3 regions of the Paenibacillus sp. B-A-8 genome follow, and region 1 is predicted to be linked to each of the others. Evidence: riboswitches for the same ligand, from Rfam matches in the RefSeq annotation. Region 1 holds a riboswitch; each other region holds the start of a gene.

Region 1 (9,800 bases):
CGCATATACAGATTGGGAAGCTCGAAAACAACGCCAATTTGGGCATGAATTTCTTTTTTATGACGTAAAATATTCATGCCATTAATTAAAATTTCTCCGCTTGTAGACTGAAGAAGACCCGTCATCATTCGCATCGTGGTCGTCTTACCAGCACCATTGGGACCTAGAAACCCAAAGACCTCTCCCTTCTCCACTGCAAAAGTTATTCGATCAACCGCACACCTCTCCTGATAATACTTGGAGACCTCTGTTAGCTGAATCAAATGACACTACCCCCTTTTTCGAATAGTTAATATCTATCTATCCTTATTCTGGTTGTAGAGGATTATCTCTGCTGTTGCTATTCTGTAACATTCGCTATAGCTTAGCACCATCCTTTGTTCGTTTTCGCTCAGATGTGGCAAAAATATGGATTCAAATCCTACAAAAAGGGTAACTTAAACCTAATAATCTTTGAAGTAAAGGTGGGATCATCTTATGGAACAAAGCATACAGAAATTGATGGACTGGGTTAACAGTCATGTAAATGAAACCATTGTTATTGAAAAGAAAGAGCTTCGTGATCTGGATAAAATTCATTTTAATCTGGAGGCAGTTGAGTTCCGGAGTGCGGAGGATGTTATCGATGATTATCTAGGGAGTGCATTAATATTAAAAGGATTTGGCAGCACTTTAAACGCTGATGGTGAGCTAGTATCTCTACCACATTCCACCTATGACTTAGCTATTGACGGGCTTCGTATTGAGGATATAGGTGATCACAAGGCGGAAATAACTACAGATAGAGCTAAATACACCCTATCAGTGGATTGAACCATAAGTGATAACAGCAAAAGAGCCCACAGTAATCTGTGGGCTCTTACTAATTAGAGGTTATTCTTCTCCAATGATCTCCACTTCAGTTTCCAGCTCCACCCCGAATTTATCCTTCACAGTCGATCTTACATGGTGAATTAACCCGATGTAATCACTGGCGGTTGCATTATCTGCATTTACAATAAATCCTGCGTGTTTCTTGGATACCTCAGCACCACCGATTCTTGTTCCCTGTAAGCCACTCTCTTGAATTAACTGACCCGCAAAACGACCTGGAGGACGTTTAAAGACACTCCCACAGGATGGATACTCAAGCGGCTGCTTCGATTCACGCAGGTAAGTAAGTTCATCCATTTTCGACTTGATGGCTAACGCATCACCAGAAGTCATAGCAAAATTGGCCTCAAGCACGATGTATTCACCGCTTGCGAACACGCTTTTTCTATAACCCCATTGCAGCTCATCCCCTTGCAGAGTCACTAATTGTCCGCTCTTAGTTATAGCCAACGCGCTATGCAGTACATCTTTAATTTCTCCGCCGTAAGCACCTGCGTTCATGTATAACGCTCCACCAACCGTTCCTGGAATGCCGCAGGCGAACTCAAGACCCGTAAGCTCCATTTCCAGCGCATATCTGGAAACATCAATAATCTTGGCGCCGCACTCCGCATACAAGAGATTATCTCGAATTCCCATTCCGGTTAGTCCTGCCGTTTGCAGAACGATCCCACGCACACCTCCATCACGGATAATCACGTTAGAGCCGTTCCCAAGTACCGTAAGGGTTATCCCATTTTGTTCAGCATATGTAACGATCTTTTGAATTTCATCATAAGTAGCTGGTGCCGCCAAAATATCAGCTTTGCCGCCCATTTTGGTATACACGTGATCTTTTAAGTTTTCATGACTCTTCACTATTCCTGCAGTCATTAATTGCTCTAGGTCATCTTGAATTTTGTCAATATTCATGTTTCATGCTCCTTTAACCATGTGAAAATGATGGTTCTTTGATCTATTTTAAGTAGTGGTATCATGGAATTGTAGGCAACCACAACTGTAACAACGAACAGGCTCCCTTGTCAATGACGGGAGCCTGTTCGTTGTATGATTTTCAATTATGTTTACACCGCTTTATAGGCTGCAAGCTCATAAGGAAGGCACAGTGGCACACCGGTGCGTGGATCTGGAACAATATCCGCCTCAATTCCAAACACTTCCCGCAGTACTTCTGGTGTCATAACTTGAGTAGGTGAGCCTTCACTAACCACAGTACCGGACTTAATAGCTACCATATGCTGCGCATAACGAGTAGCATGATTCAGATCATGCACTACCATAATAATGGTACGGCCTTCTTCCTCATTCAGCTTTTGCAGTAGCTGTAGAACTTCAAGCTGGTGCGCCATATCTAGAAATGTTGTTGGTTCGTCCAGGAATAGAATGTCTGTTTCTTGTGCCAATGCCATTGCGATCCAAGCACGCTGACGTTGTCCTCCGGACAAGCGGTCAATCGGACGGTCATGGAAAGACTCCATACCTGTAACAGTGATAGCGTTAGAGATAATGCTGAGATCCTCAGCTGTCATTGTGCCGAATCCTTTTTGATGCGGGAAGCGACCATAGCTGACAAGTTCAGAGACCGTTAGTCCGTCTGGAGCCGTTGGGTTTTGCGGTAGGATCGCAAGCTGACGAGCTACCTCTTTCGTAGAAAAGTTATGGATCGATTTGCCGTCCAGCATCACGCTGCCGCTCTTAGGCTTCATGATCCGGGCCATAGTTTTAAGAATTGTTGATTTACCAGAGCCGTTAGCGCCCACTAGTGCGGTGATTTTTCCCGTAGGGATGGATAAGTTCAAACCTTTAACAATTGTAGCCTCTGCATACCCAATACTTAATTCTTCTGTATTCAAACGTTCTGACATGTTAACCACTCCTTAAAAGTTTTATGAAGCTATGCTCCTAGAATGAACTACATAATTTATCTTGCTTCGTAAGAAAGAGCTTAGTTTTACACTTTTGATTTGGCGAGTAAATACAAAAAGTAAGGTGCACCAATGATCGCAACCACGATGCCTGTTGGAACTTCTGCAGGCTGCAGAACCCATCTTCCGATGGTATCCGCAGTAATCATAAGGAGTGCCCCTGTCAAAGCACTAGCCGGTAATAATACCTGATGACGGGGTCCCACAAGCTTGCGGGCTAGATGTGGTGCAATTAAACCAACAAAGCCAATCCCTCCGCTTACAGCGACACAGGAGCCGGCAAGTGCTACTGCTGTTACCAGAAGGAGAATACGTTCCTTCTCCACGCGCATTCCAAGTCCTAATGAAGTATGATCTCCTAGATTCAATACATTAAGAATACGGGCCTTATAGAAGGCGAACGGTAACAGAATCGCTATCCAAGGCAGCAGCGCAAGGACAAATCTCCAATCGCCACCCCATATTTTCCCGGCGATCCAAGTCGCTACAAATTGATAATTATTAGGATCAAGCCGAAGGGCTAACACAAGCTGGCAAGCATTGATTCCGGCAGCGACCGCAATCCCGATAAGGATCAACCTTGTTGGAGACAGACCATCTGCTTTCCGATATGCAAGAATATAAATTAAAGCGGCGGTTAAGCTAGCTCCTCCAAGCGCTAAAAGCGGCAAAACGAATACCGGAGCTGCTGTTGTAGCCGGAAAAAACGAGATGAAAATGATTACCGCAAAACCTGCACCCGCACTAATGCCCAGCGTAGCCGGTTCAGCAAGTGCATTCCGAGCGAGACTTTGTAAGATACAGCCTGACACTGCAAAGCCCGCTCCAACTAACAATGAAATAACGATGCGAGGTAATCTGAAATCAAATAAAATTAGCTTTTGCTGATGAGTTCCATCTCCCAGCAGTGTATGTAATACCTCCCGGGGGGATAGACGCATAAATCCTGTATTCATACTGACAATAAATACAACAACGATCAAAATGGCAAGCAGCGATAACACTGTAATGGCGCGTGTGCGGCGTTCTTTTTCATTAGGAGAAAGGGTTAATCTGTGCATTACAGCTCCCCCTTACGCTTACTCGCCAAGTAAATAAAGAAAGGTACACCGATGATGGCTATTAAAGCGCCTAGCGGCGTTTCATAAGGTGCATTTATCATTCTAGCGGCGATATCCGCAAAGATAATCAATAAGCTCCCTAGAATCGCCGAGCAAGGAATAATCCAGCGATAATCTACACCAACGAAATAACGTGTAACATGTGGAATAATTAGTCCTATAAAAGCAATCGGGCCAACCATTGAGACTGCACTTCCGGCAAGAACGACTACAACAATCATACATGCCAACTGCACTAATCTTGTCCGCTGCCCCAGACCAACAGCAACTTCTCTTCCTAAGCTGAGCAAAGTGACGGACCGCGATAATATCATCGCTGCGATTAATGCCACGAACACCCAAGGAAAAATAATCTTGATCTGAGTCCAGCTCGCCCCACCCATTCCTCCAGCCAGCCAGAAGGCAATATCCTGGGATAAGTTAAAAAGAATAGCTATACCCTGACTAACAGCAACCAGTAATGCACTTACCGCAGAGCCTGCGAGCGTTAAACGTAACGGTGTAAGGCCATTAAAAGATAGCGACCCAATTCCGAATACGATAAATGAGGCTACAGCGGCACCTATAAAACAAAACAACATAAGTGAAGTGAAGGAGAGCGAAGGTGCAAAAGCAAAAACTATGGCCAGCGCTACACCTGCTCCCGCATTCAAGCCTAACAGACCTGAATCCGCCAGCGGGTTTCTTGTCATGCCTTGCATGATTGCCCCTGCTACTGTGAAGCAAGCACCGACCATAGCACCTGCTATCGCGCGTGGAAATCGCAGTTCTCTTATCACCTGATGTTGCTGTAAATCTGGATTGAAATGAAATATTGCTTCCCATACCGTAGCTAGCTTGATATTTGCCGCACCCACCGAGACCGAAAGTGCCAGTCCAAAGGCAATAGCAGCAAGTCCAATCACTAGAATACCCATTGCAGCTGCCGGTCGGGTATGTAGAGCTTTTTTTGTATCATTTTTATTGCGATTTGCGAAATCTGAGGGTGAAACCATGAGTCGTCTCCTTAATCGATAGTTACATTAGTCTATATGATAACAACAATCATTCTCATTATCGCAAAAAAAATTAGGTTGTACAATTGTAGGAGTAGTTTTTCCGTAATATGGGAATGGTTTATAAAAAAATGGTGCAGATCTTAGTATCCTAAGATACTTGATCTGCACGCCCTTCCCCACCAAAAGATCAGTCTCATTCATGGTGAATTACGACTTTTTATTTCACAAGACTTTCTAACACATCATCAATAATTTTGCCGCCAGCGTTCGCACCACTGTATAACCAGCTGCTTGTTGAGCTCATTTCATGCACATTACCAGCTTTTACAGCCGGGATACCTTTCCAAATTGCACTGTCCAGGATCTCCGAACCCTCAGTCTTATCACTGTTTACAAGAATAATATGATCTGCCGTCAGCTCAGAAAGCTTCTCTAGCGAGATTGGATTCCAAGTAGCTCTTGTACCAACAGGAATTTCTGTTACTAAGTTAGGCAGCGTTACACCAAGGTCTGTGTATAACACAGCACCACTACTGCGTGTTTCATCTACAATATAGAAGTTCTTTTGTACCAACCATAAAATCGCCACGGACTCTTGACCAATAGCTCCTTCAAGCTCTTCTTTCGCAGCAGCCGCTTTGTCTTCATACTCTTTAATGGCTTTCTCTGCTTCAGGGGTCTTGTTCAGAATTTCACCAATCTTGAGCAGCGATTTACGCCAATCTTGATTTAGTTCATCCCCAATCACATAGGTCGGTGCAATCTTATTCAGTTGGTCGTAGATACCGTTCTGTACAGAAGACTCCGATGGGATGAGAATAAGATCCGGAGCAAAGCTGGTTACTGCCTCGAGCGGAAGATCGTAGCTAATGGTAGGCACATCTTTCAATTCAGCGGCCAGATAATCCTGAACACCATTCGGTACGGACCATTGTGCTACTGGAGTCACGCCCAGAGTTACCAGAGCATCCTCCAAATAAGAACCCAGTACACGCGTTGGATTAGCCGGAATCGTTACTTCATGCCCCATTGCATCCGTTAACGTCTTAGGCGCTGCAGGAGCTTCTGTAGCTTCAGCAGTAGGTGCTGCCGTAGACTCTGATCCTGCGTTTGATGCGTTACCGGAATTATTATTACCGCAAGCGGATAAAAATAGCACCATCACCATTAATCCGACCATCGTTAATTTCATGCTTCCAAATCTTTTTCTGTTAAACCAAAACATTTAATACCCTCCTAGTGTGTACAAGCTATGTTTTCTCAAAGATGTTGACTGTCTCTGTCTCACTTTTAAATGATATTGATTCTCATTCTCTATGTCAACATATAAATTTTAAATTTTGTGGATTTGTAACAATTTCCTTCTTTAAAATACAAAAAAGGCTATATTCCGAACGTTCCGGATATAGCCTCTCCTTAAGGGTTCACTATTTATTCAAATGATAAGGGACAGTCGCTACCACAACATCTTTTGAATTCATTAGGTAAGAACGGATTAAAAAGCTGGTCTGATTATGAAGTACAGCTTGCCACCAATGCTTAGTGATAAATTGTGGGATCAGGATCGTGATATGATCCGTTGCTGCGGTCTTCCACTCCACTGTATCAATAAATTTCAGTAACGGACGAATAATACTGCGATATCTGGAACGAAGTACAATCAGGCGTACACCTGGGTTCCACTCCTCCCACCGTTGCTCCATCTTTTGGATGTCCTCTTCATCAAATCCAACATATACTGCTACAACATTATCCGTTAAAGACTTGGCATAGCTAATGGAATGCAGTACAGCACGTGTTACACCGGCAACAGGGACAACAACCGTGCTGCCTTTAATCAAAGGTTTATCTGTACTCGGGCATATACGAAGCTGATCTGCAGTGTTCAAATAGTGCTTGTGAATCCGGTGGAACACGAACATTACAGCAGGTAAGAAAATGAAAGCCATCCATACGCTTGAAAATTTAGTGATGATAAAAATAAGCGTAATCGTCAATGTAGTCAGCATACCAATGGTATTTACAACAAATCTTTTTTTCCATCCCGCTGGTTTGGTTTTAAACCAATGAACCATCATTCCTAGCTGTGACAATGTGAATGGAATGAAGACACCAACCGCATAAAGAGGAATCAGGCTTTCTGTATTTCCGTGGAATGCAGCTACAAGCAGTGCTGACAGAACACCTAGAAAAATAATACCATTGGAGAAGCCTAGACGGTCACCACGAACCATAAAAGCATGCGGCATATATTTATCTTTTGCAAACATAAATGCAAGCAGCGGGAACGCTGAGTATGCCGTATTTGCCGCCAAGAACAAAATTACTGCTGTGATACCTTGAATGAAAAAATATAAAGTTCCGCGACCAAAGGTCGATTCAGCGATCTGAGAAACAACTGTGGCCTTTTCGTCAGGCACTATGCCGTACCAATACGCCAGGAGTGTGATGCCTGTGAACATAAATCCAAGTATAACTCCCATGACCATTAAGGTCTTGGCTGCATTCTTTTCTGCAGGTGCTTTAAAGTTTGGAATAGCATTAGATACAGCCTCTACACCCGTAAGAGCCGAACAGCCAGAACTGAAGGCTTTTAATAGTAGAAACAAACTAACATTAGAAACAGCAGCGCCAATTTCAGGGACATTCGCATGCACGCCACCTGCTGCATATTTAATAATACCGGAGATAATCAACACTACAATCGACACCACGAACAAATACACTGGGATTGCGATGAATGAAGCTGATTCTGTAACTCCGCGAAGATTAATTAAAGTAAGAAGAATAATAACGGATACTGCAATAAGAACGGTGTGATTATGAAGACTTGGAAAAGCCGATGTGATCGCATCCGTCCCTGCCGACGCACTAACAGCAACGGTCAGAATGTAATCCACTAACAAAGACCCTCCTGCTAAAAGCCCTGTCGGAACACCAAGATTACTCTTGGCAACGATGTAAGCTCCGCCTCCCTGAGGATAAGCGTAGATCGTCTGCCGATAGGATAAAATCAGGATGGCCAGCAGGCCCAATACGGCTAATGCAATTGGCAGGGAATACCAGATGGCAGTAAACCCTGCAGCCACTAGTACAATCAGAATTTGTTCCGTTCCGTAGGCTACAGACGAGAGCGCATCAGAAGACAGGACAGCCAGTGCTTTAACCTTGGATAACTTTTCATGATCGAGTTCGTTCGACTTCATCGGACGCCCGATCAATAGTCGTTTTACCTTGCTTACCATGGTGGATACAGTTCCTTTCTTTGGGAGCTGAAACGGAAATTCCGCGCGCTGTTTTCATTGGTGGATTTCATAAATGCAGACACTAAAAATAGCATACGGAAATGATCCGCATGCTATGCATGGTCATTATCCCACCTTTGCTTACGAGGTTAGCTGGCGGATTCGGGCTGTGGTATAGCCCTACGGTTTAAGTCCAATTGACCCATTCCGATTCACCCCATTGGCACGAATGCCAAGTTTGGTTCCCCCGTTTTTCCTAAGAAAACTCAGCGCATATTCAACTTCTCACAAGGTCTAATATTAGTCTACAAAGTGGTTACAGTAAAGCGTTGAAAAAAATGAAAAAAGAATGAAAAAACATCCAGTAAGCGCAAATACAGCGTCTTATTGGATGCTCTCTTTCATTCTCTTCAATTATCCCTCTGGATCGTGTTTTTAATCACTTTTCACATTTTTTCGGATCACTTAAAGTTAGAAAATCAAAATCCTAAACTTTCCTCTGTATCTAACTCCATCACTTCTTCTTCCTTACGTCCGTACCAAAGTAAAATACTAATTAAAGCAAAAGCGATTAACGCAAGGAATGGTATCGTAATGAATCCAAAAAAGTTCAAGTAATCCTTATTACAAGGAACACCAATTGTACAAGGAAGAACTTTACTTAACGCAGGAATTTTCTGTTCCGCATAGTGATAGATCGAGATACTGCCACCAATCAAGCTTAGTGGAAGTACATAAGGGATTATCCGTTTATCCCCTCGAAACGTTGCAATTCCCAAGAGGAATAACTGAGGATACATGAAAATTCGCTGGAACCAGCAAAGCTTACAAGGTTCATATTTCAATACTTCGCTCAAATACAAGCTACCGGCAACAGCAACTAAAGAGACGAACCAGGCCAGATACAGGCAGTTACGCTTGCAAAAAGATAGGAACTTTGTCACTTTGCCTCCACAGCTTTTGCGGCGTCATTAATTTCAGTTGAAATCGCTTCAATGTTAAATGGATCCGCAGTCTTTACTCCATTGATGTAAAGGGATGGCGTTGTAGTTACCCCTGCTTCAGTAGCTAGCTGCATGCCCTTATTTAGGTCATCTGCAAACGTACGATCCTTGATATCTTTACGCAGCAGTTCGTAATCGATAGCTAACTTCTCTTTCTCCGCAAGGCTTACTAAGAAATCTTCAGTTGCCCATTCTTCGCTCTCATCACCTTGCTGTGCGTATACAGCATCGTAGAACTTCCAGAATTCATCTTTATTCTGATGATATACAGATAATGCAGCAAGTGAGGCAGTCTCAGAGTCTGGACCAACGAAAGCCATATTTACAAAGTAGAGCGCTGCTTTTCCCTCGTTGACAAAATCTTGAACAATCTTCGGTTTAACTGAAGTTGCAAATTGGGAACACGCTGGACATTTTAAATCACCAAATTCAACAATTTTAACAGGTGCATCCTCTTTACCGACTCTAGGTAGCTCACTGTAATTGAATTCCACTGGTTCTCCCGTAGTGGCATTTTTTGCGGCATCTTTCGAAGCTAACATAAACAATCCAACAAAAATGATGACTACTAAAGCAATTGAACCAATAATTAAAATTCTCGTCTTCTGCTTTTGTTGCTCCTGTTCTACCCGCC
Region 2 (11,135 bases), 160 kb from region 1:
TATAATTATGAACATGCGGGACTCCACTAGGAGCTGGATTACGGAAAGAAACCGTTCGTCATCAACATTGAGCAAGTAACGAAACTGAATAATACCTTTCGAACTGCATTATGGTCGGGAGAATATTTTCAAGTTACAGTTATGAGCATTCCGGTTGGAGATGACATTGGTTTAGAAGTACACCCTCATACAGACCAATTTATCCGAATTGAAGAGGACCAGGGTCTCGTTCAAATGGGTGACTCGAAAAATAAGCTGGATTTTGAGACAATGGTCTACGATAACTATGCCATATTGATCCCTGCAGGCAAATGGCATAACTTAACGAACACTGGAAATATACCGTTAAAAGTTTATGTTATTTACGCGCCACCAGAGCATCCGACCGGAACCATACATGTTACAAAGGCGGAGGCAATGGTATCACATTGATAGACGACGCTTTAAATTTAGTATTTATAACTTCAGTTTCATTCAGCAGACAATTATCGAATAGAACAACTGATTTGAAGAAACATAATGTCAAACATGTACGCAATGCGCCAACATTAGTCCCCTCCTTAGTTAAATGAGCCTTTCACCGGATAAAGTTGAGTGAAAGGCTTCTTTCTCGTGTTCATATCCTTTTGCTATCTTCATAACTTCTTCATAAGCTGCAAATTTGTTCTTCATAACTCTCTTATATAGTGTAACTATAAGGAGGAGATACAAATGAAGAAACTTTGGATTGGATTATCAGCATTGGTACTTGTTATGGGGATTGGAACCGCTGGCGCTTACGCTGCAACAGCAAACAATGATACTAACGGCAGCAGTTTTTTCGAAAAAATGCTACCCTTTTCCAAACAAATGCACCCAAACCTGTCAGAGGACCAAATCAAGCAAATGCATGACAATTGCAGCACTTCAAACGGTACGGGAAGTTCAGGAATGATGCAGAATTCTCAATATAGCAGGGGTATGATGAACTTCTAATCCGATCATGATAAGATAAGACCTCATAGAAATGAGGTCTGTCTCATTTTAACAACAAAGCAGGTGATGAAGTTCGTGAAAATTTTAGTGGTGGATGATGAAGAAAATATCCTGCAGGTCATTAAGGCTTATTTGGAAAAGAATAATTATATTGTGTACAAAGCCGATACAGGAAGAGGCGCGATTCATCTTTTTGAAAACTTACAGCCCGATCTGATCGTGCTGGATTTGATGCTTCCGGATATGACCGGAGAGGAAGTATGCAGAATGGTACGTAAATCATCGAACGTTCCGATACTCATGCTGACTGCAAAGAGCAGTGAGGACGATATGGTGAATGGGCTCATGATTGGAGCCGATGATTATATTACCAAACCATTCAGCCCAAGAGAGCTGCTCGCCCGGGTGATTAGTCTTTTAAGAAGAACCAATCAGCGGGAACAAGGGAATATGTCACTGCTGTCATATGCGCAAGGCTGTTTAACAATGGATTTGGAACGTTATGAGGTGAGAATTCACGAGGAGCCCGTATCCCTTACCCATATGGAGTTTAAGCTGCTGGAAATTTTAGCGAAGCATCCGAAGAGAGTGTTCTCACGCCTTGAACTGGTTAACCTTACCCAGGGTGATACCTTTGAAGGATTCGAGCGAACCATCGATGTTCATATCAAGAATATTAGACAAAAAATTGGCGATGACCCTAAACACCCTGTTTTTATCGGTACAGTATTTGGAGTGGGATATAAATTCTTGGTGAGTCCGGATGAGAAATAGAGGCGGATTGAGCAGAAAGCTTCTTATATCCCATGCCGGTGTGGCTCTTGCTGCGCTTCTGTCTATTGTCCTGCTTGTCAACATAGTAATGAATGTTTCGTTCAACCAATATCAGAAAAACCAGGAGCGGGCGGAAATACAAACGTTACTGGAAGTTCTAAAAGAAGCTTATAATGAGTCAACCAGCCAATGGAATACAAATGTATGGATGATGATTTCGCACCAGGCGATGGTTAGTGAATATATCGTTCGTGTATATGACAAAGACCACCAATTGATTTGGGACACTAGCCAAATGGGGATGCAAAGAGAAGTGAATTCCCAGCCTAAGCAAGACACCATTACAAAAGCAATCGTAAAAGACAATCAGCAGGTCGGGACATTGGAATTTCAACCAGTGAACGAAACATCGCAAAGCCAAAATCAGCAGTTTCTGCGAATGTTTAATACATTGTTATGGGCCGCAATGATTCTCGTTATTGCCGGGACGTATCTGTTTAGCCGCTATATGGCCAAAAGCATTAGCAAGCCTCTTTTAGAGATTAAAGATATCGCTTCGCGAATGAGAGAGGGAGATCTCACTTCCCGGGTTGAAGTTATAAATCAAAATACAGAGATTGATGACGTGGGGCGTGCGCTCAATCATTTGGCTGAAGGGTTGGAAAAGCAAGATCAGTTAAGGAAATCACTGACTGCTGATGTGGCGCATGAGCTGCGAACGCCCTTAACTACTATACAAAGCCATTTGGAAGCTTTTCAGGATGGCATATGGGAACCGACGCCGAATAAGCTTCAAGTGTGTCATGATCAAGTCCTGCGACTGGTTCGACTCATCAGTGATTTGGAAAATCTGGCTGCAGTAGAGAATCCAATGGTTCAGCTGAAGACGGAGATCGTATCTCTTAACGATATTGTTGAGATGTCGTTAAATACAGTATCCAGCCAGTTTAGGCATAAAGGACTTACAGCTGACCTGATAAGTACAAATGACGTTTGGATCACAGGGGACCGTTCGCGGCTCGTTCAGGTATTCGTAAATCTGATAAGCAATGCATTCAAATATACGAGTTCTGGAAGTATTCATATTGAAGTGTTAAAAGAGAAAGCAGAGGGCGTAGTCATCGTATCCGATACCGGAATGGGAATACCTGAAGGTGAACTTTCCTATATCTTTGAACGTTTCTACCGCGGGGAGAAATCAAGGAATCGAAAGACTGGCGGAGCCGGAATAGGACTAGCGGTTGTTAAAGCCATAGTGGATGCTCATGCCGGATCTATTCATGTTGAAAGTGAGAATAAAAAGGGAACTACTGTTTGTGTTCGTCTTCCATTAATTCGATGAAAGGATGAGAGGAAATGATGATGGGTTATGGCTCTGGGTTCGGAACATTTGGATTAGTCATCAATTTTTTACTGATCGTAGGTGTAATCTATTTGGTGATAAAATGGGTTGGGGGCAATGGGAATTCACGATTTATTGACAATACTCCAGAGAGAATCTTGGATGAACGCTTTGCAAGAGGTGAAATCACGGAGGAAGATTATTACCGGATGAAGAGCATTTTGCGGGATTGATAACATTAATGGAGATATGGCAAAAGAACAAGGAGCCCACCTCATTTGATTTATCTCCCTCCTGGTTTGTTTATAATTCTAAAAAGATCATCTTTTGGGGAAACGAGAAATATTTGCTCAGAAAGAAACTTATCCATCAAGCAATTCTAAACCGGATGTCTTTAAATGTTCACTTGATCAGCGGTGAAACGTATTGTGGTGTATGTAAGGAGCATGAATTATAACCACACATAACTCATCTACAATAAAAACATCAACATAAGCAACATACAGAGGAGGTATACAGATGGAGTGGTCTTTATTACTGTTGTTGATTTGTTCGCTAATGATGATGTTTGGGATGAAAATGTTGCATGGTCAAGGATCTTTTTCAAACGGAACAAAATCAGAGTGGAGTCTTGAGAAAGAATACAATGAGCTAAGAGTGCAGAATGAACAATTGAAAAAAATCCGCCATTTGTCTAAATAAATCATATTCTTAGAAATAAATAAACGACATGAGAAGATAATACTGAGGAGGAATTTAAGATGGATTGGTCAATACTGCTGTTGTTAATTTGTTCGTTAATGATGATATTTATGATGTTTGGGATGCGGAGGACGCATGGTCAAGTTGGAGGCTCTAATCAGTCACAATCAGATTGGAGTCTTCATCAAGACTATAATGAGATAAAAGTGCAAAACGAACAATTGAAAAAAGAAATCGGAAAGTTATCCATTAACTAAGTGTACTATCCTAGTGTCTAAATTATATCTTCAATACAAAGGCATAAAAATGTACAGGAACTAGAATGTATGGTAGGTGAGAATAGTGTTTAAACATCGAGTGTTAATTGTAGATAATACAGGGCTACGAGAAATTCGATCCGCTTTTACTTATTGGGTCAATAATAGAAGCAACTACGGGTCAGGAAGCGCTGGCGATGATAAAAAATCATCCCTTTGATATTATCCTATTGGATGCCAGAATACCGGATATGGATGGATGCCAAGTATGCCAAATACTTAGAGAAACAGACACTATACCGATTCTTATGCTCTCATCGTGTACAGAACTCAAGAATAAAGTTCGTTGTTTTCGGATCGGTGCGGATGATTTCTTAACCAAATCTTTTGATTTGGAAGAATTGTTAGCCCGAATGAATGCTTTATTACGCCGGGTAGCGATGACACAAACTTCCTTTTCAATGGCAAATACGTTGAATTTCTCGAGGATAAAGCTACACTTTAATCTTAGAGAGATTCAAATAGATGAGACTGTTGTATCACTAACTGAAAAGGAGATGGAGTTACTCGCTACCCTTGCTAAGAACAGTCAATTCGTATCTACCAGAGATGAACTGATAGATAGTATATTCGGATACGATGGGGGGACACGTGTTATAGATTCTCATATTAAAAATATATGTAAGAAACTGAAAAGTGCGGGTTTAGAATATAACCCTATACAAACAATAAGAGGAGTTGGATACAAGTTCTTAGTTTTCACTGAGAACGAGTAGTGAAAAAATCACATTAAGCCGGGCTGAATAATGAGTTATCTTAATTAAAAAGGTCTAAGAAAAGAGGGGCATGCTTCGGCAGCTCCTCTTTTTGCTATATCAATTGGAAATGTTAGTAACTCAACTTGAGTAAAAATACATAAAACAGGGCATCCCTAATGAAAAATGAAATGAAGTAGGTGAGAGCATATTGGTATAAAAAAATAGTTATTACGATTGCCCTCTTTATTATGGTATTTCATCCGTCTGATACAGTTCACGGACAATAGAGGTACCGGCGAAAGTCGCTTTTATTCGGAACGGCAACGTAGGGTGTATGTAAATGGTACGGAGAGCCAGGTATCTAGTTCGGGGAAGGCTTTGAGCCTAGATTGGTCCGCTGATGGAGTGTTACTTTCCTATGTTGAAGAAGATGGAGAAAATCCGCCTCAGCAGAGCGTTAAGATCTATGATGTTAGCACCAAAAAAACAATAAAAATCTATAAAGGGTATTTGTCGAGGTGGACTCCCCACGGTAGTATTCTTGCCTATAAATACAGTACTGTGCTCAATGTTTCAGACTTGAAGAAGTTTAATAACGCTGCAATTGGAGTAGATGAATATGTCTGGATTCCTGACGGCAGCGGATTTATTCTATCAAAAAATGGCGACCTCACACCGGAAGGTTGAATGGGAGCGACGCTTTATAAGAAGATACTGCCGAAGAATTGGGCGGGGGCGAGCTCTTTGGAGAACGTCGAAAAATTTTATAGGCTATCGAATGAGATATCAAATAACGGTTCAAAAATCATTGCGGTCAATCCCAGTGATTTTTCTTTCTCGCGGAGCGGCAGCTGGCTTTCATTTGTTGTATCACCAACAGCATCCTGGTCTATGGACAGCAATATGGTTTGCGCGATCTCATCCGATGGTCGTCATTTTGAAGTATTGGATGAAATCATTTTAGAAGTCGGACGTCCGAAATGGGCACCTTCGAAAGACAGCTTAGCGTATATTGCAGGTGGGGGAAGACTTGTGTTTGGGTTTAAGGAGAAAGATTTAATGACGAAGGAATTCCCTACATTTACAACTTATACACCGGAGAATTACGCCGACTTGGATTTTGCTTGGAAGGACGACGATACGATTTACGTCTCTCGGGTTAAAGAAGCGGAATGGTCAAATGATTTTTCTAAACTCCCTTTGCCAGCTTTATATATTGTGGATACCGTATCAGGCGAACAAACCACCAAGGTTACAATTCCACCAGAAGGATATGGCGATTACGGTCCCGACTACATTCATTCCGTCGATAAATTGATTTGGATACGAAAATACCATTATACAGACACGAATATCTGGATTTCCAATCCTGGCGGAAGTGACGCATACCTATGGCTGAAAAGTGCCGCCTCGCCGGTAATTTATCATCGTCGAAAGGATTCCTAACAGTAATTTCATTCAACTAACGGAAAGATTAGATGAATAAACTAGCGGCAGTTTAAGAGTTTTTCTCGTGCTGTTTTTTTACTGGTGTCCATCTAATTTCAGGAAGAGTTTCCGCTTGTGTACCTAGTGGTTCTTCCGGATTCGGACCGGGTCTCTGGCCGCCGGACGTCCAACTGTATGCCAAAAACAGTTCATGCTCAGGCTACTTTTATTTTCTCTTAATAGTGTCGGTCGCATTACGGATACCTTCCTCTAGGTTATCAGTCTATAACTTATTTATCAAAGGCTGACGATTTCTTAGCTCCAAAACCTTGTAGAATCAACGATTCCAGTCTAAACTATATTTTCTTCATATATCTGAGTGGAAAATAGGGTTAGTGATGAGAGATAAGATGACAGAACAAAATGAATTTTTATTTGCTGTAGGCAAATTTTGTCAGTAAGTTGAGCGACGAAATGTACTAGAAATAAGTCCATAAAAATCACATTCTTTCAACATTGAGTCCACACATAATCCTTCTACAATGGAAATGATAAAAGAGAGCTTTTTATAAAGGAAGTAAACCAATGGTTTTATTTTGGTTACCGTTATTGATTCTCTAAATTTGTTGATATGAGTTAGTTCTTACAATTTTATTCGTTGCTTTCTTTTCATTCCGAACATCATAACTACCATTGAGTATGATGACTAATCATCGAGTATTAATTATTCATAGTGACCGAAATATCAGAAATTTGCTTCGGATTTTTTTATTGGAAAAAGGATTTTCGATAAAGGTAGCAGCAACGTGTAGTTATGCGTTAACTATGGTGAAAAAGCATTCTTTTAATATCATCCTATTGGATGACTTATTGCCGGATATAGAAGAATCCCATGTTCTCGAAATCGTTAAAGATACTAAATGGATACCACTCCTTGAGCTTTCTGCGGGCAAAGCAACATTGGATAAAGTGGGTTGTTTTGGGGTGGACAGTTACTTGGTCAATCCTTTTCATTTACAGGAAAGTTAAGCCGAATGAATTCTTTATTGAGCAGATCAACCCTAATACAAGCTTCACAAGTTCCTCTAACAGAATTACATGTTATGGATTCGTCGGATATGAAAATACGATTAGATGATAACGAGCTTTATATGCAGGGAACATCCATTCCTTTAACTAAAAAAGAGACTGTATTACTTGTTACACTTGCAAAGAGTAAACAACGTGTATTTACCCGTAAAGAATTGGTAGAGGAAATGTTTGGAATTGATTATAGGGGAGGATACCGAATTGTTTATACCCATATAAAAAACATACGAAAAAAACTTAACAGTGCAGGTTTGGAATATAGTCCTTAACAAACCATACGGGGAGTGGGATATAAGTTCCTTGTTTCTAGAGAGGACGAATAATGAACTCATGGGTCTAAAGGATTTGTAATGTTCTTTATAACTGTTTGATAATCCATTCTTTCTAAAGCTTTCAGGGAAGAAATATTAAAAGGCGGGTTGATATGAAATTATCGCGAAAGCTAATGCTCTTTATTTCCACCGTTACTTTGCTACTGACGATTTCACAAGGTACATACGCTATTCTTGGAATGGAATCTCAAATAGAACATATTGCTTCGCAAAAAATGATATCCAACAGTTCAATGGCGATGGCATTGATTAATGAGAAATTCCCAGGTGAATGGATATTAAAAGAAGGAAAGTTGTATTAAGGGGACCTTATCATTGATGGTAGCGATGTAGTGACGGATTCCATAGGGAGCTTAACAGGAGACGAAATTATTATATTCAAAGGAAATAAGAGTGTAGCTATATCAGGCGAGATGGAACAGGGTGAAGCAATGCTACCTGAAATCCAACTGCTATGAACGAATTTGTCAATTCCCCTGTATTCCCCTTTTAACCAAGGTGTTTTCAATCCTTTGGGCATAGAGACAAAACCTGATGCCATCTATATGAGCCGCAAGACAATGACGAACATCCGCCAGAATCTGTTCTGGGCTCTTGGTTACAATACACTGGGGATTCCTATTGCTGCTATCGGTCTCTTGGCTCCTTGGGTCGCAGGAGCAGCTATGGCACTAAGTTCTGTATCCGTAGTTCTAAATGCCCTTCGCTTACAACGAGTAAAACTATAATGATTTAGCGATACAGAAATCCTTTACAAAAACAAAAGTTTGTGACACCTACATTCGATGTTTTCTATAAAAAAAGACTTCGAAGTATATCTTCGAAGTCTTTTTGCAATCTTTCTTTATTACTGATTCATACCAGCCATTCCGCTTACAATCTCAGGATTAACCATCCCAAAGATCATGGCGATGTGTGCAACAACGAGAAACCCGCTGACGAGAATAAAGTGAAGCTTGAGCTTTCCTTCTTCCGAACGTTTACGGCCGATAAGCCCAAGCTCCAAAAGAGCCAGAGGCAGCAGGAAGAATACGCCACTGAGGTAAAATCCAACCGCGACTACGTCTACCCAGGAATGCCACTCTCCATTTACGGTCAGAGGGACAAAAGCTGTCGGGAAGAGATACAAGAAAACTCCTGTAAAGTAGAGACCGGCCAAAATACTGCAGATTCGGTTAAACGCCTTTAATCCACCCTGGACGTTTTTGTTGAAAAGGATAAAGAACTCGGTTACTGTAATAGTCTCAGCAAAAATGACGGGGATTGCCATAAAGATGATCAGATTCCACGGCTGGCTGTCCATAAGAAGGGACATGTAATGAGTCATGTTCATTGATTAATTCCCTCCATTTATATAATTACTGCAAGAGTTATCATATGTGGAAAGTTTGTAGAAGAGATTGGAGAAGGAGTATCAATAGATGGAAAATAGAGTTGAAGATATAGAGTATAGAATTCGTTTAGAAGATAGGTATACTACGTGGATTGAAAGTGAAGGGGAAGTATGGAATACCTAGGAGTGGATTCAGAATTACTCATGCGGTGGCTGATGGTATGGGGAGCCTGGGCAGTCCTCATAAGTTTATTGATAAATGTGGTCATAAGTGTTGTAGGAATCATTCCATCAGTGGCACTAACGACTGTGAATATGTTAGTCTTTGGTGTGGTTCCCGGGTTTCTTCTCTCTTGGATCGGAGAAGTTTTAGGGGCAGCCGTCTCTTATCTTCTTTATCGCAAAGGTACCTTAACTTATAAGGAGAAATATCGTCCGAATAAAACCATCAAATGGCAGTCCCAGATTCAATCATTAAGTCCGAAGCGTCAGTTTTTTAGCATAATAATTGTCCGATCAGCGCCGTTAATTCCTTCATCATTAGTCACTCTAATCTGCGTTATTTCCAAAGTAGGCTTTTCAAGTTTTATAGTTGCTTCTGCGATAGGTAAAATACCATCGTTGCTACTTGAGACACTCATTGGCTATGGATATGTTAATCTAATGGACACTAAATTCAAGTTAATGATTACAATTTTGTTTCTTTTATTGAGCACCATTATTTTTTATCTTGATAGAAAGAAAAAGGGATAATGCATGGACAATAGAAAAATAGTTACTTATATAAATAGGGTTTTTGCGTAATTAAAGCTCGAAAATCTGCATTATACACTAAAAAAGTGTAGAAACTATGTAGTTTAAAAATAAAAGTATAAAATTTGTGAAAGCATTGACAGGCGATTTCTTGATATATTAAAGTGTAATTAGTTACAAAATATTAACCAACTGCCGAATTTCGTATTGAAAACGGGGGAACCATTCCGGGTGAATTATTCTTGTGAGCAAGAGAATATAGGGAACCTTTAACCGAACCCTCAGCTAACTCCGTAGGCATTGAAGGGAGAACAAGGTTCTGAAGAAAGTCATTTTATCTTTACTAGGAGCTGCAGTTATTTTCACAACAGCTGTACCAAGTACTTTTGCAAGTGAGGTAAAACTGGAGAGTGAAGTGAATCAGGTACTCGGGACACCTTATTTATGGGGTGGAACCACTAAGGCAGGATTCGATTGTTCCGGATTCATCCTGTATGTACTAAAAAAGTTTAATGTGGATGATCTTCCACGCACTTCCCAGTCACAAGCTAAAGTAGGGACACCCGTTGCAAAAGAGAACTTACGATCAGGAGATTTGGTGTTTTTTAATACCTTTGGTAATGGTATCTCCCATGCCGGAATTTACTTAGGCGACGATCAATTCGCCCACTCCTCAAGCAGCAAGGGAGTAAGCATAAGCAAGTTGTCCGAAAGATACTACAAAGATCGTTATGTTACGGCTCGGCGTGTAGTAGATAAAGAGAGTTATCTTAGTATGGTTAATTAAGTAATAGGTGAGGGGGTATCCAGCAGCCATATATGGCTGCAGGATACCCCTAGTTTTTTAGAAGATCCCAGAACGGTCTGTTTTCTCATTTCCCTAATCCCACAGATTCCTCCTCAACATACAAAGGAGTCCCCTATATATCATGGGGACTCCTTTGTATGTTGGTCACTAATATCTTTTCAAATGGATATAATCATATGTTTGCTCTAGGGTATGTATGTGATGTTCTTATAACCTAATATCAATAGTTTGCCCACGATATTCGTCCAGTATATTTGCCTTTGGGTTTTGAATGGGTTCTTTAGCATGCTCGTGATTGGTGATTTTTTTGTCTCCTGTTCCCGTATGCATTCCATCCATTCCACAGTTCTTTGGCATATTAGCTGAACCTGATAATCCACTTAACCCATTCATATAATATTCCTCCTAGTAGTATAATTCAACTCTTTAATACCCTCTCATGGTAACACTTAAATGTACATTTTATATGTGGTAGGTGAGTAGAAGCCCAATTTCTTTTGGTTGGACAACTTGGAAGAAGTCTACACTCTCACTCGGATTCGTTAATTATTTTTAAAAAGAACATCATATCTTCATACTTTCTC
Region 3 (11,135 bases), 180 kb from region 1:
CAAAGAGCATCATGGTCACAGAAGTCTTTTTGAACCCATTACCGGCCTTTTTTTTGGTCCTCCTGGCCTCCCCATTCAAATCCCTCTAGAGCACTCCTTCTTCATCGATCCCATGGCAAAGTGGCAGCCTCTCCATCGATGATGCCACATTTGAGCTTCACGGCAGGCCATAGAGATATACCACGGACTGTATGACTGAAGCATTTTCCAGCTTTTCCGCTTGCTGTTTCCGGTTTGAATAGGGACAGAAATGAATTATTTAGGTTGTTGTCCATCTTAACTCCTCAGATTATTACAATATTAACGAACGAACATTATGGATGGTTATACGGCTGGTATGATGGCTTAGACAAGATCTAATCCCATTATTCTCCATGACACATCAACATATTCCCACCGTTACACATCGATAAATAAGGGAGCATATGGACTTACTAATTAAACACAAATTAACATTGCCTATCCTAATTAGATGACAACACTAGACGAAGGGCGAATTAGTCTGTCAATGTTACTAAAAAATAATAAACTATTGCAAAACGACGAAAGCTCTTACTAGCTTTCGTCGTTTCTTTATTTCTCATGGGTGCAACTATCTAAAATTCCGTTCATTGCTCCCCTCAATCACCTAACCTCAACTTTACGAAGCCATTTTACGGCATTCATCTGCACATTTACGACAATACTCAACACATTTCTGACAATGTGCGTCTTGAAATTTCGAACATTCTGCAGCACAATCGTCACAGATCTTTGCACAGACTTGGCAAAATTCTTTTGCGTATATACTTCCACGAGCCATCCATTGGGCAGCTGTTGCACAGATATCCGCACAATCACGCAAAGTGTGGATACAGTGAATTCTTGCTTGCACGTCTGTCTCTTTAAGACAAGAGGTTAAACATTCTTCACATGCTTGCATACAGTCGTTACAACTATCAATACAACTTTGAAAATGTTGAACCGAAGAATGTGAAATTGTCGTCATTTTTATTACTCCTTCATAATTTTAATGTTTGTTCATCCTAAGTTATATTATCCTAAAAGTGTATTTATATACAAAATCTAGCCAGACTGAGTTCGTGATTTATAGCTTGTACAAAGAAATCGCCCCGTCAAAATGGTTAATAAGGTCTTCCATTTATCCATGGGCGATTTCAATGGAGTTTTATATGCTTTTCTCTAATATGAGTTATTTAGACAAGCTTAGAAGTTGCTTTTTCATTCGTTCGTTCTCTACTTTTAACTCATTATAGTCTTCGTGAAGTGTCCAGTTGGATTGTGACTGGTTTGAATGAGAGTCTTTACCATGCATTCCTCTCATCCCAAACATCATCAATACCATCATCAGTGGACAAATCAACAGCAATAGCAAAGACCAATCCATCTGTGTACCTCCTCTGTAAATTGCTTTCTTTTAATATTTTTATTGTAGAAGAGTTGTATGTGGATATGATGTTGAAAGTTTGCATATTTCATGAAGTTATTGTTCCTTGCTTAAGTGATTGAAAAAAGCAATCCGGGTAATAACAACCATGTTCCTTCCTTTTCCTCTCCAGTCATTCCATAATTCGCAACCAACTGTTGATTTAGTCCCCGATTTAAGATGGATAGGATCACATATCTGAATATTTTTCCTCTCGGTAGCTTACGCTATCTCAAAATTAGGCGACTACAATTGACTACTATTATCGAGTTATGAGTTGACTAGAGCTTGCCTGAATATAGACTGTTTAATATACATGGAATGCCACAACGAAAATATATAAATCGTCCAAATCTTGCGGGAATAATCGGCCGTTCCCATTCGATGTTGTTTTAACATCTCTTTAACAACATTTAGTTGAATCCATTGGTCCACCCCACTCTCTGTAATTTGTTGAAGGATGGTATCACCCATTGGGGTTAATAACCATTTTTTCAAAGGCACAGGAAAGCCTAATTTTGGACGACCTAACACAGAATGAGGTACGATTCCCTCCAGGGCTTTACGTAAGATGTATTTAGTGGTTCCTATTGCGAGCAATAATGAAGCAGGAATTTTCTGGGCAATCTCAAACACTTCTTTATCAAGGAAAGGAACACGAACCTCTAAAGAGTGAGCCATACTCATCTTATCGGCTTTCATTAATATATCACCAGGCAACCAAAGGTTAAGATCTATTAACTGCATACGGGTTACGTCTTTTAAACCTTTGTGCCCCGCGTAAATAGGTTTCGTGATTTCTGTCGTAGTTTCCCAGTATTTATATAGATCCGGATGGAAAGAAACGAGAGACCTTTTCTCACCTTCAGAAAAAATGTTGGCATTTCCGAAAAATCGATCTTCTAAGGGTACCCCTCGGGGGTATGTCAATTGTATTATTACCGTTTTTTCACACCTTCCACTAAACACTAAGCCTCGACGCAAAAAGACCTCTCACAATAAAATACAACCTGTGAGAAGTCTTTTTCTTAAAGAGGATGCATACAAACCCAGAAATTAAAAAGGTAAAAAAACAGATGCTGACCTTACAAACTCATCATTCACTAATCATTTTGAGGTAGCTAGTTTCGCTCACTACACGGCGAGCAGTGACATAACGATCACGATAATATGACTCTGAGAGTCTACTAATTCTTACGCCTTTACTGCTTGAGGAATGAGCAAACTGATCATCACCTACATAAATGCCTGCATGGGAAATTCCTGTACCAAAAGTGTTAAAAAAGACCAGATCTCCTACGCGAAGATCATCTTTAGACACGGGTGTGCCTACTTTAGCTTGAGATTGTGATGTGCGCGGTAAATCACCTGCATTAAATTTATCTAATATATACAATATGAAACCCGTACAATCAAAACCCGCCGCCGTAGTCCCCCCCCATAAATAAGGAGTCCCCAATACCTCTTTCACTTCATTTTCAATACTTACTTCACTTGCGTAGGTGCTTGCAGGAACAGAAGTGAACAATACTGCAGCCCCCACTACGGATAAAATAAACTTTTTCAGAATCAGGTTCTCCCTTCAATGCCTACGGAGTTAGCTGAGGGTTCGGTTAAAGGTTCCCTATATTCCTTTGCTTTCAAGAATAATTCACCCAAGAATGGTTCCCCCGTTTTCAATACGAAATTCGGCAATAATTAATTAATTTTTTGTAACTATTGCTATAGTATTGTATTTATATTCACTGTGTCAATCCGATATAAAATTTTCTATTTTTATTTTCAAACAACACAAATACCACACAATTTTATAGTACAATGCATAAATTTCTAGGATTAGTGATCATTTTCGTGAATTTCATTCAACTTACCATTTTTCATCTTACTTGTATGGATAATAATATATAGAGAAAGTAGTGACATTATTGTAATTATTATTTTCATTGATTTATTTTCTACTTTTACATATCCATAAGCAAGTAAGGTTTCTAACCAAATGGAGGGAAGCTTGCCTACAGCAGTTGCCAACATATAGTTCAAGAAAGTCATACTGGATGTGGTGGCTACCAATGTTACAATGGAGGATGGTACGTAGGGTATGAGCCTAGCCAACAACAAGATGAAAAACTGCCTTAGTGGAGTCATATTGTTAAGATTATTTAACCACAGATAATTTACCCTTCTAAGCTTGTTCACTCTTTGAACACCTAATCGATATAAATTGTAGGATACCCCTGCACCTAAGACCTCACCAATCCACGAGAGCAAAAAACCAGGGTAGAATCCGAAAATCAAAACATTTACGGTGGTCATAAAAACTGAAGGAATTACTCCGATGATACTTATAAAAATACTAATTCCAATGCTTATCAGAAATGACCATATCCCCAGCGCACTTAACAATTCTGCAACTTGTTTTGAATAAATAGAAAACATCAGCTCACCATCTTAAAATGATTTAATTCTGATTACCAGTTAACGTCAAAGCTACAACAATCAACATATAACCAAGCACTAAAATCTCATGGTGTCCTTATAGGTAATATTGAATTATATAAATTGTTCAATCCTGTTTAAAAAATCTATACCCTATACTCCGAACCGTCTGAATTGGACTATATTTAAGCCCAGCGTTTTGGAATTTTTGGCGAATTTTCTTTATATGGGTATCAACTACACGATTTTCTCCTTCGAAATCATATCCCCATACACTATCCACCAATTCCTCTCTGGTAAAAGTTTTTTCTCTTCTTTGAGCAAGAGTAACAATCAAATCAAAATCCTTTTGAGAAAACCCCTCCAAGATCCCATCAATATAAATCTCCCTCTTTTTTGGATATATTATTAACCCAGGGAATTCAAGGGATCTTTCTTTTTCAAACATGGATTTTGTAATTGCTACCCTCCGGAGAATGGAGTATATGCGGGCTAATAACTCTTCAGGTTCAATATTCTTGGTTAGGTAATCGTCAGCTCCAATCCTAAGCCCGCGAATCTTGTCCTTAGTATCTCCCTGTTCCGTTAATATCAGCATAGGTACAAAAACGGTTTCCTTGACTACCTTACAGACTTGCCATCCGTCCATATCAGGCAAAATAATATCCAATAATATAATATCAAATGAGTACTTCTTTAACATTTCCAGTGCTTCTGTTCCTGTAGTCGCTTCTTTTACATAAAACCCTTGTTTCTCCAGATAAAACCGAAGCGATTTTCTCATATTCCATTCACTATCTGCAATTAAAACTTGATGTATAGACAATATGTTCACCTGCTCCGTTCCAATTTCCCTTATTATATATAAATTTTGTGTAGAAAAAATGTAAGTTAATTTTTAGGAAAAGAAAAAGCTTCTTAAAAGAAGCTCAGAGTGTCGAGAAACCCAGGTTATTTTAATATCTTGGGTTTCTTTTCATGTTTAGGTGGCTGTAAAATCGGGAAAGTAGGGGGATTACCCCTACTTTTCCAGGCTATCCAGGTGGATCGCCATCTTCTTCATGTTCTGCACGGCTGCCGTCATCAGTGCTTGTTCCCTGACGTTCCGGAGTCCGCGCAAACGGCAATAGCGAAACCCATGGAGCTCTTTAGCATCCGCGAAGCTTCGCTCAATCGTTTCTTTTCGTTTGCGGTACAGCTGTTTGCCAGACTTGCTGAGCCTGTTGTTCCGAACCCAATCTTTACTGTCCTCCCAAACGTGCCGGGTTACCACCTTTCGATGATTTCGGGACTGTGTACATTGACCCAGCAACGGGCAACTCTTGCAATACTCCGGATTGGAAGCATACTGTCGGTAACCTTTGCGGTCTGTGGTTCTGTATTTCAATTCGTGACTCGCTGGACAAACATATAGATTACGTTCGGGATCAAAGGTAAACTTCCACTTTGGAAACAAGCCTTGCTTGGGGTGAAACCTCCGGTGAGCAATCACGGCAAAAATCTTTCGTCTTTGTAGCCCCCGACAAATCGGTGTAGTCAAATATCCTGAATCGAGTGCAACAGCCTCAACTGCAAACCCAAAACGATCTTGCTGGCGACCTAAACGCGACAAATAGGGCACGGAATCATGGACATTTCCGGGCGTTACGTGCACATCGGTAATGAGGTTGTACTTGGTATCGACCGTACGGTGGTCCAAATAAAAGAAGCTTTCTGGTTTGCCATCACGAATCATATATCCACTGTCTGGATCAGTTGTGCTCACTTTAATTTCTTTCTCTTCGTTCACTTCCTCTCTGGGTTTTAGGGCTTTTTTCCATGTTCTTTCCGGTCATCAGCCACGGCGGTATTGAGTTCGTCAATGTAATCTTTGGTATTTTGTAGTACTTGTTGTTTGGTATAGTGATGTTTATTCGCATTGGCTTTCACATGGGTCGAATCGGTCACGAGAACACGTCCGCCAATCATTCGGTGCGAAATACCTTGGAGAACAATCTCATCGAAAATATCCTGAAAAATCGTTGTATCTTTAAACCGGGTCCGCCGGTTCCAGCTAATCGTTGTATGGTCAGGAACCTTGTCGCTAAGCCCTAGACCCAAAAACCAACGATAGGCCAAGTTGGTTTGGATTTCTCGCTCCAATTGACGTTCGGAACGAATACCGTAAAAGTATCCAAGAAAAATCATCTTAAATAAAATAACTGGATCTATAGCTGGGCGTCCGTTATCGGCGCAGTATAGCGGTCGAACCATTTCATCAATAAAAGAAAAATCGATATATTTATCCACCTTTCGAAGCAAGTGGTCTTCGGGGACCAAATCTTCTATGGAAACAAATTCGTAGGATTGTTGTCTTTCTCGGTTGGAACGTAACATTCAACACACCATCCGTTCTATAAATAGTTACCTATATTATACAACATTAACGCGGTGTCGTCTTAAATAATTAGGGCATAAAGAAGGCTGTCGAGACTTTCTCGACAGCCTGAGCTTCTTAAAAGAAGCTTTTTCAGTGAACTAATTTTTCACTTTTCGTAATATTCGTTCATATCCTTTTCTGTCTTCCGAAACTGCTTCAATGTAATCAGAATAATCAAGTTCAGTGAACACTTCTGTGTATTCAATCCATACCTCATCTATAATACTTTCTTTAACATTATTGCGTATCTCACGAATTAACTCTTCATATCCGTCATTTATTCCCGTCATCAGTCTATAAAAATTGTTGTTAAAAATAAGAATTTTCTTATATTCGTTATTGTATGTTCCCAGCTTTTTATCAGCTGATCTAATCGTATCTTTAATGTGGCTTGTTGAGGATAAAAACGTAGAGCTTAGTACACTACAAGGAACCAAGGTTTCACTAATTGAGTCTGTAAGTTGAAGAGAAATATTTAACTTCTTTTCACCAGATTTAATATACTCTTCAGTTTTAATAGAATGTTCTAAAAATTCAGCTCCATTAGTATATATATCATCTAAATCACTAATTTCAGGTCTTTTATATAGATTTCTTTTCACTTTATTCAGATTATTAAACTTAAGCTTCATGTATTTGGAAACATCCAAAGTTATACTTCCGAACTCTGCATTTCCTTTTCTCATATATTTAGCTTCATTGTATACTGCATAAATATTCTAGAGGTTAGATCTTCCTTCTCTAAGTCATTGTATTTATTACCTAAAATAGCTGATAAGCTTAATATTGTTCCATCAAAAGTCAGTTTAACACCCATTATCTCGGATTTTTTCGGTTAATCTTTTTGCGTATCTCTTTATTTTTGCCCCTAAAGTTCTCTATCAATTCAGCAATTTTTTCAGTAAAGGGATGGCGTAAAGTAAGTTGTGTACCAAGATTTGGAGCCTAGCAGGCAACAAAAAAGTAGGGTATTCTCGGGATTGCGAAACCACCAAGAAAGGAACCCTACTCGATGACTATTGTACCCGAAAATCTCATGAATAATCTATTTGAAAATCTTGTCACTACGTTTGTCAAAGACAACTTGGAATCTATCATGAGAACGGAAATTCAGCACTTCATGGAGAATGAGCAAGCGGGTGAGCGTAACAGCCGCAATGGATATTACAAACGGAGTCTGCACACCAAATACGGTCATTTGGAGGATCTAGAGGTGCCTAGAGACCGTAAAGGATACTACCAGACACAAATGTTTGAACCGTATCAACGCAGAGACGGCTGGCTGGAAGAGGCGGTGATCCAAATGTACAAAAGCGGCATGGGCACACGAGACGTGGCCCGTTTCATTGAAAGTATGTTCGGCAGCCATTATTCCGCAACGACCGTGAGCAACATTACCGCAACGGTGCTGGAGGACATTCAGAACTGGCAGGCGCGTCAGCTCGCCCAACGCTACTCCGTGATTTACCTGGACGGTCTCTATGTGAAGCTCAAACGAGGCACCGTCGACGGTGAAGTCATCTATTTTGCCATGGGCATTGAAGAGGGACATCGTCAAATCCTCGGGTTTTACGTCGGCGGTCAAGAGAGCTCCAATGGGCTGGCGGGAAGTCCTAAAAGACCTCTACACCCGTGGTGCACAGGAAGTCCTGCTGGGGGTGTTTGACGGCCTGCCGGGACTCGACGCTGCATTTAAAGAAACGTATCCTCAAGCCGATGTGCAGCACTGTGTGGTTCACAAAGTGCGAGCGACATTTCCTAAAATCCGGGTGGAACACAAAACCGATGTCATTGAAGCCCTTAAGACCGTGTATACCGCACCTGATGAAGAGTTAGCCCGGGCCGCATTCGATACGGTCAAAGCCCGGTGGGGCAAGCTGTACCCGAAAGAAATGGCCTCATGGGAAGAACAGTTGTCAACCTTACTGACGTTCTACAAGTACCCGGCGGAGATCCGCAAAGCCATCTACACGTCGAATCCGATCGAGCGAATGAATAAGGAAATCCGTAAGCGACTCAAACCAATGAATAGTCTGACCAATATGGACGCGGCGGAGAAAATCGTGTACTTGGAAGCGACGGATTACAATGAACGCTTTGCAGAACGTGTAGTCCCAGGATTTGGTGTGGATGCGGTGAAAAAGAAGCTGAATGAGCTGTTCGAAGCCCGCTATCCAACAATACCAACACGGGAAGGAGAGTAGCTTCCGCTCGTCCTGTTTCTGGGGGCGGGGTTCCCCCGCCCCAGAAACACCTGCATACCTAAAACACACTCGTAGAGTTACTTCTACTCTTTTACACAAACTTCTTGACGCTACCAGTAAAGGATATTGTTATATTTATTTCTGGATTAACTAATGTCTTAGCCTCTATTACTGTTTTTTGTCCACCAAAAACGAAAGAAATTTCAGGCCTTTTTCCATCTGCTCCTGAAATATCTAAGCATTCGAAACCAATATCTCGTAAATCAGTATTGTAAACTCTATTAATAAAATCATTTAAAAATAAATTCACTTCACATTTTCTCTTTTCACATATTCCGGTTGTAACATAGCTACATATTTGAGTCATATATAGGCTCAAACCCAAAATTAGCGGTTGAAAATTGAGTGCGGAAAAAAAACGAGGATAGAAATGGAAAAACATCTGCAAATCCTGTATTGTTGTAAGTCCTACCAAACAACAAGAAAAGGAAATGACAGATGCCACTCCAGTATATTAACGAAATGCTCGGATTACCAGAGCTACAACTGCATAACGTTCTCTCCCACAATGCAACGGAAGTGCATTTGGAAGCCTCACCGGTGGCACACAAACAGCCCTGCCCAATCTGCCACTCCGAACAAGCGGTGAAGCGAGATGGCCGCAATAAGTCGCGCAAGATTCGTCATGTCAGCATCTTTGGTAAAAAGTGCTTTTTGCATATTCCCTCGCTGCGCTTAGCCTGCTCGCGGTGCAAGATTGGGTTTGTTTGGTCGTATGCATGGGTGGGTCCCAAGGAACAATACAGCCGTCTTTTTCCGCTCACAGACTGTAAACCAGGCACTGGGCTCCACGGCAGCGCATAGGCGAGAATGCAAGATCTACCTGCCAGCACGGTTCAGCGCATGCATCAAGAGGCCTTGCCCGCAGAGAATGAGCGTCTACTTGAGCAGGCTTGGCGTCAAGCCAAAGACACGCCAGAACTGGTGCTCGGCATCGACGACTTTGCGATCAAAAAAGGATACACCTACAATACTGGCATTCACGATCTTCGAGGCGAAACCATGCTAGACCTGCTGGCTGGGCGAAAGCTGGATGCGTTACGTGCGTATGCCCAGCAACATCCCGATTTTTTGAACCTAAATCCCAAGGCAGTTGTTATGGATCTGGCTCAAACGTATCACACTTGGCTCAGCGAATGTTTTCCGGGGGCGCTCCGAATTGCCGATCGGTTCCACGTTCACGGTTGCGTCATTGAAAGTGTCCAGGCGGTCCGGAAATCAGTTCAGTCTACCCTTTTCCCCCGGGCCAAAGTCATCTTGAAAAGTCATCATCGCCTGCTGAATCCGCCTGCAGATTCCTTACCCGAAAAGAGCAGAACTCAGTTAGATCAACTGCTGGCATTCTCGCCGCTGCTGCGTGAGGTATGGGAATGGAAAGAGGCGTTTCTCACTGGTATGATTATTCGCCAAATCACCATGTGGCCCAGCTTGGGTTTACTCGTTGGTGTCAGCAGGGGGAAGCCCTTGAGCACGAAGCGATGCAAAGCGCCTTGAAAACGATGCGAAATTGGGAAGAGGAAATTGTGAACTACCATAGCTGCCGCTGGACGAATGCGACGTTGGAAGGAAGACATAATCGCATCAAAGCATATCAGCGTCGACATTATTTCACGCGCAATCGTCGATGTTACAAAGCTGGTATTTTAATCGAATGCAATCGGCTACGCTTATTAGGATGAAAATATCAACCGCTAATTTTTAGGTTGAGCCTCTTAAGTAATCAAAAACTTTCATGCTTCACCTAATTGAAATTTATTTACAATATGCTGCGATTGTGTTTGGAAATGGTTTCAGGTGTTTGTGCAATTGCGTATAACGTCCTTTTTACGAACTTCGTAAAAAGTCTATCCTAAAGGTTATTCGTGAAATTGTTGAACAATCCTGCCTGTTAGTCCGGCCCAGAAATTCTTACTCCCTCTTACAGTAATATCATGCTTTTTTGACGTCTTTCCGGTGGTTTGGTTTTGAATATATTAATTATCGGTTAACGGTACATATTCTTGGCCTATTTCGGCATTCGGTACATATTCTTGTCATTAGCTTTTGACAAGAATATGTACCGTAAAAAAGAAAAACCCGCAATTTATGCGGGTTCTATGCGGAACACATTCTTGTCATCCGACACTCGTTTATTATTATACCGTTAAAAGACAAGAACTTGTATCTATGCCCTCTCTTAGGATGACAAAAGAGCTGATCTTCAACAAGATCAGCTCTTAGTTATTATTTAATCCATTTTTTTGATTCATTCAGGCATAAACCATCGAAATCTCAGAAGTAACATTTACAATCAGTTAATGTATTTGGCTCATTTATTTTCTCTTGATAGATATTATATTCACTCCTTCCTTAGAAAGTTACAATAACTTTGCCTTGTGAGTGACCAGTAGAAACTTGATGTAATGCCTTATTAATATCATTAAATTTGTAAATTGAATCAATTGAAGCCGTAATATTCTCATTTTCAATAAGACTAGTAATCTCTTGTAACTGTCTCCCATTGGCTTGCACAAATAAAAAGTGATATTCTTTATTATCTCTTGCTGATAAACGGTCTAAACGAGCACCCACTAAACCAAACAACATTTTC

Evidence for each region. Region 1 has a riboswitch for cyclic di-AMP ahead of ACN6MV_RS16860 (APC family permease). Riboswitches for the same ligand answer to the same signal wherever they lie in the genome.
Region 2: linked by a shared signal. The riboswitch ahead of ACN6MV_RS16050 (C40 family peptidase) and the one ahead of ACN6MV_RS16860 (APC family permease) in region 1 are both predicted to bind cyclic di-AMP.
Region 3: linked by a shared signal. The riboswitch ahead of ACN6MV_RS15830 (C40 family peptidase) and the one ahead of ACN6MV_RS16860 (APC family permease) in region 1 are both predicted to bind cyclic di-AMP.

The regions. Positions count from the first base shown of each region.
Region 1 is NZ_CP183882.1:3,771,082-3,780,881, forward strand. Features, by position in the region: gene ACN6MV_RS16825 (ABC transporter ATP-binding protein) at 1-263, opposite strand, end outside; gene ACN6MV_RS16830 (hypothetical protein) at 478-813, shown strand; gene murB (UDP-N-acetylmuramate dehydrogenase) at 874-1,785, opposite strand; gene ACN6MV_RS16840 (ABC transporter ATP-binding protein) at 1,938-2,738, opposite strand; gene ACN6MV_RS16845 (iron ABC transporter permease) at 2,825-3,859, opposite strand; gene ACN6MV_RS16850 (FecCD family ABC transporter permease) at 3,859-4,914, opposite strand; gene ACN6MV_RS16855 (iron-hydroxamate ABC transporter substrate-binding protein) at 5,135-6,142, opposite strand; gene ACN6MV_RS16860 (APC family permease) at 6,345-8,162, opposite strand; cyclic di-AMP (ydaO/yuaA leader) riboswitch at 8,286-8,444, opposite strand; gene ACN6MV_RS16865 (disulfide oxidoreductase) at 8,642-9,106, opposite strand; gene ACN6MV_RS16870 (DsbA family protein) at 9,103-9,800, opposite strand, start outside.
Region 2 is NZ_CP183882.1:3,615,161-3,626,295, forward strand. Features, by position in the region: partial or broken gene ACN6MV_RS15965 (YmaF family protein) at 1-37, opposite strand, end outside; partial or broken gene ACN6MV_RS15970 (cupin domain-containing protein) at 37-432, shown strand; gene ACN6MV_RS15975 (FAD/FMN-containing dehydrogenase) at 712-975, shown strand; gene ACN6MV_RS15980 (response regulator transcription factor) at 1,042-1,749, shown strand; gene ACN6MV_RS15985 (sensor histidine kinase) at 1,739-3,091, shown strand; gene ACN6MV_RS15990 (SHOCT domain-containing protein) at 3,106-3,324, shown strand; gene ACN6MV_RS15995 (DUF2933 domain-containing protein) at 3,611-3,793, shown strand; gene ACN6MV_RS16000 (DUF2933 domain-containing protein) at 3,853-4,050, shown strand; gene ACN6MV_RS16005 (response regulator transcription factor) at 4,215-4,826, shown strand; gene ACN6MV_RS16010 (hypothetical protein) at 5,187-5,495, shown strand; gene ACN6MV_RS16015 (hypothetical protein) at 5,553-6,254, shown strand; gene ACN6MV_RS16020 (response regulator transcription factor) at 6,939-7,265, shown strand; gene ACN6MV_RS16025 (winged helix-turn-helix domain-containing protein) at 7,271-7,594, shown strand; gene ACN6MV_RS16030 (hypothetical protein) at 7,750-7,959, shown strand; partial or broken gene ACN6MV_RS16035 (hypothetical protein) at 8,191-8,385, shown strand; gene ACN6MV_RS16040 (DUF6803 family protein) at 8,505-8,990, opposite strand; gene ACN6MV_RS16045 (TVP38/TMEM64 family protein) at 9,162-9,743, shown strand; cyclic di-AMP (ydaO/yuaA leader) riboswitch at 9,927-10,058, shown strand; gene ACN6MV_RS16050 (C40 family peptidase) at 10,063-10,530, shown strand; gene ACN6MV_RS16055 (hypothetical protein) at 10,759-10,944, opposite strand.
Region 3 is NZ_CP183882.1:3,588,453-3,599,587, reverse strand. Features, by position in the region: gene ACN6MV_RS15850 (hypothetical protein) at 102-275, opposite strand; gene ACN6MV_RS15845 (four-helix bundle copper-binding protein) at 641-988, opposite strand; gene ACN6MV_RS15840 (DUF2933 domain-containing protein) at 1,193-1,387, opposite strand; gene ACN6MV_RS15835 (asparagine synthase-related protein) at 1,697-2,173, opposite strand; gene ACN6MV_RS15830 (C40 family peptidase) at 2,523-2,993, opposite strand; cyclic di-AMP (ydaO/yuaA leader) riboswitch at 2,998-3,130, opposite strand; gene ACN6MV_RS15825 (TVP38/TMEM64 family protein) at 3,263-3,862, opposite strand; gene ACN6MV_RS15820 (response regulator transcription factor) at 3,990-4,688, opposite strand; one part of gene ACN6MV_RS15815 (IS1182 family transposase) at 4,884-5,668, opposite strand; one part of gene ACN6MV_RS15815 (IS1182 family transposase) at 5,668-6,238, opposite strand; gene ACN6MV_RS15810 (hypothetical protein) at 6,380-6,967, opposite strand; partial or broken gene ACN6MV_RS15805 (IS256 family transposase) at 7,294-8,485, shown strand; gene ACN6MV_RS15800 (hypothetical protein) at 8,577-8,795, opposite strand; gene ACN6MV_RS15795 (transposase family protein) at 8,984-9,349, shown strand; partial or broken gene ACN6MV_RS15790 (ISL3 family transposase) at 9,356-10,224, shown strand; gene ACN6MV_RS15785 (NADP-dependent oxidoreductase) at 10,895-11,135, opposite strand, start outside.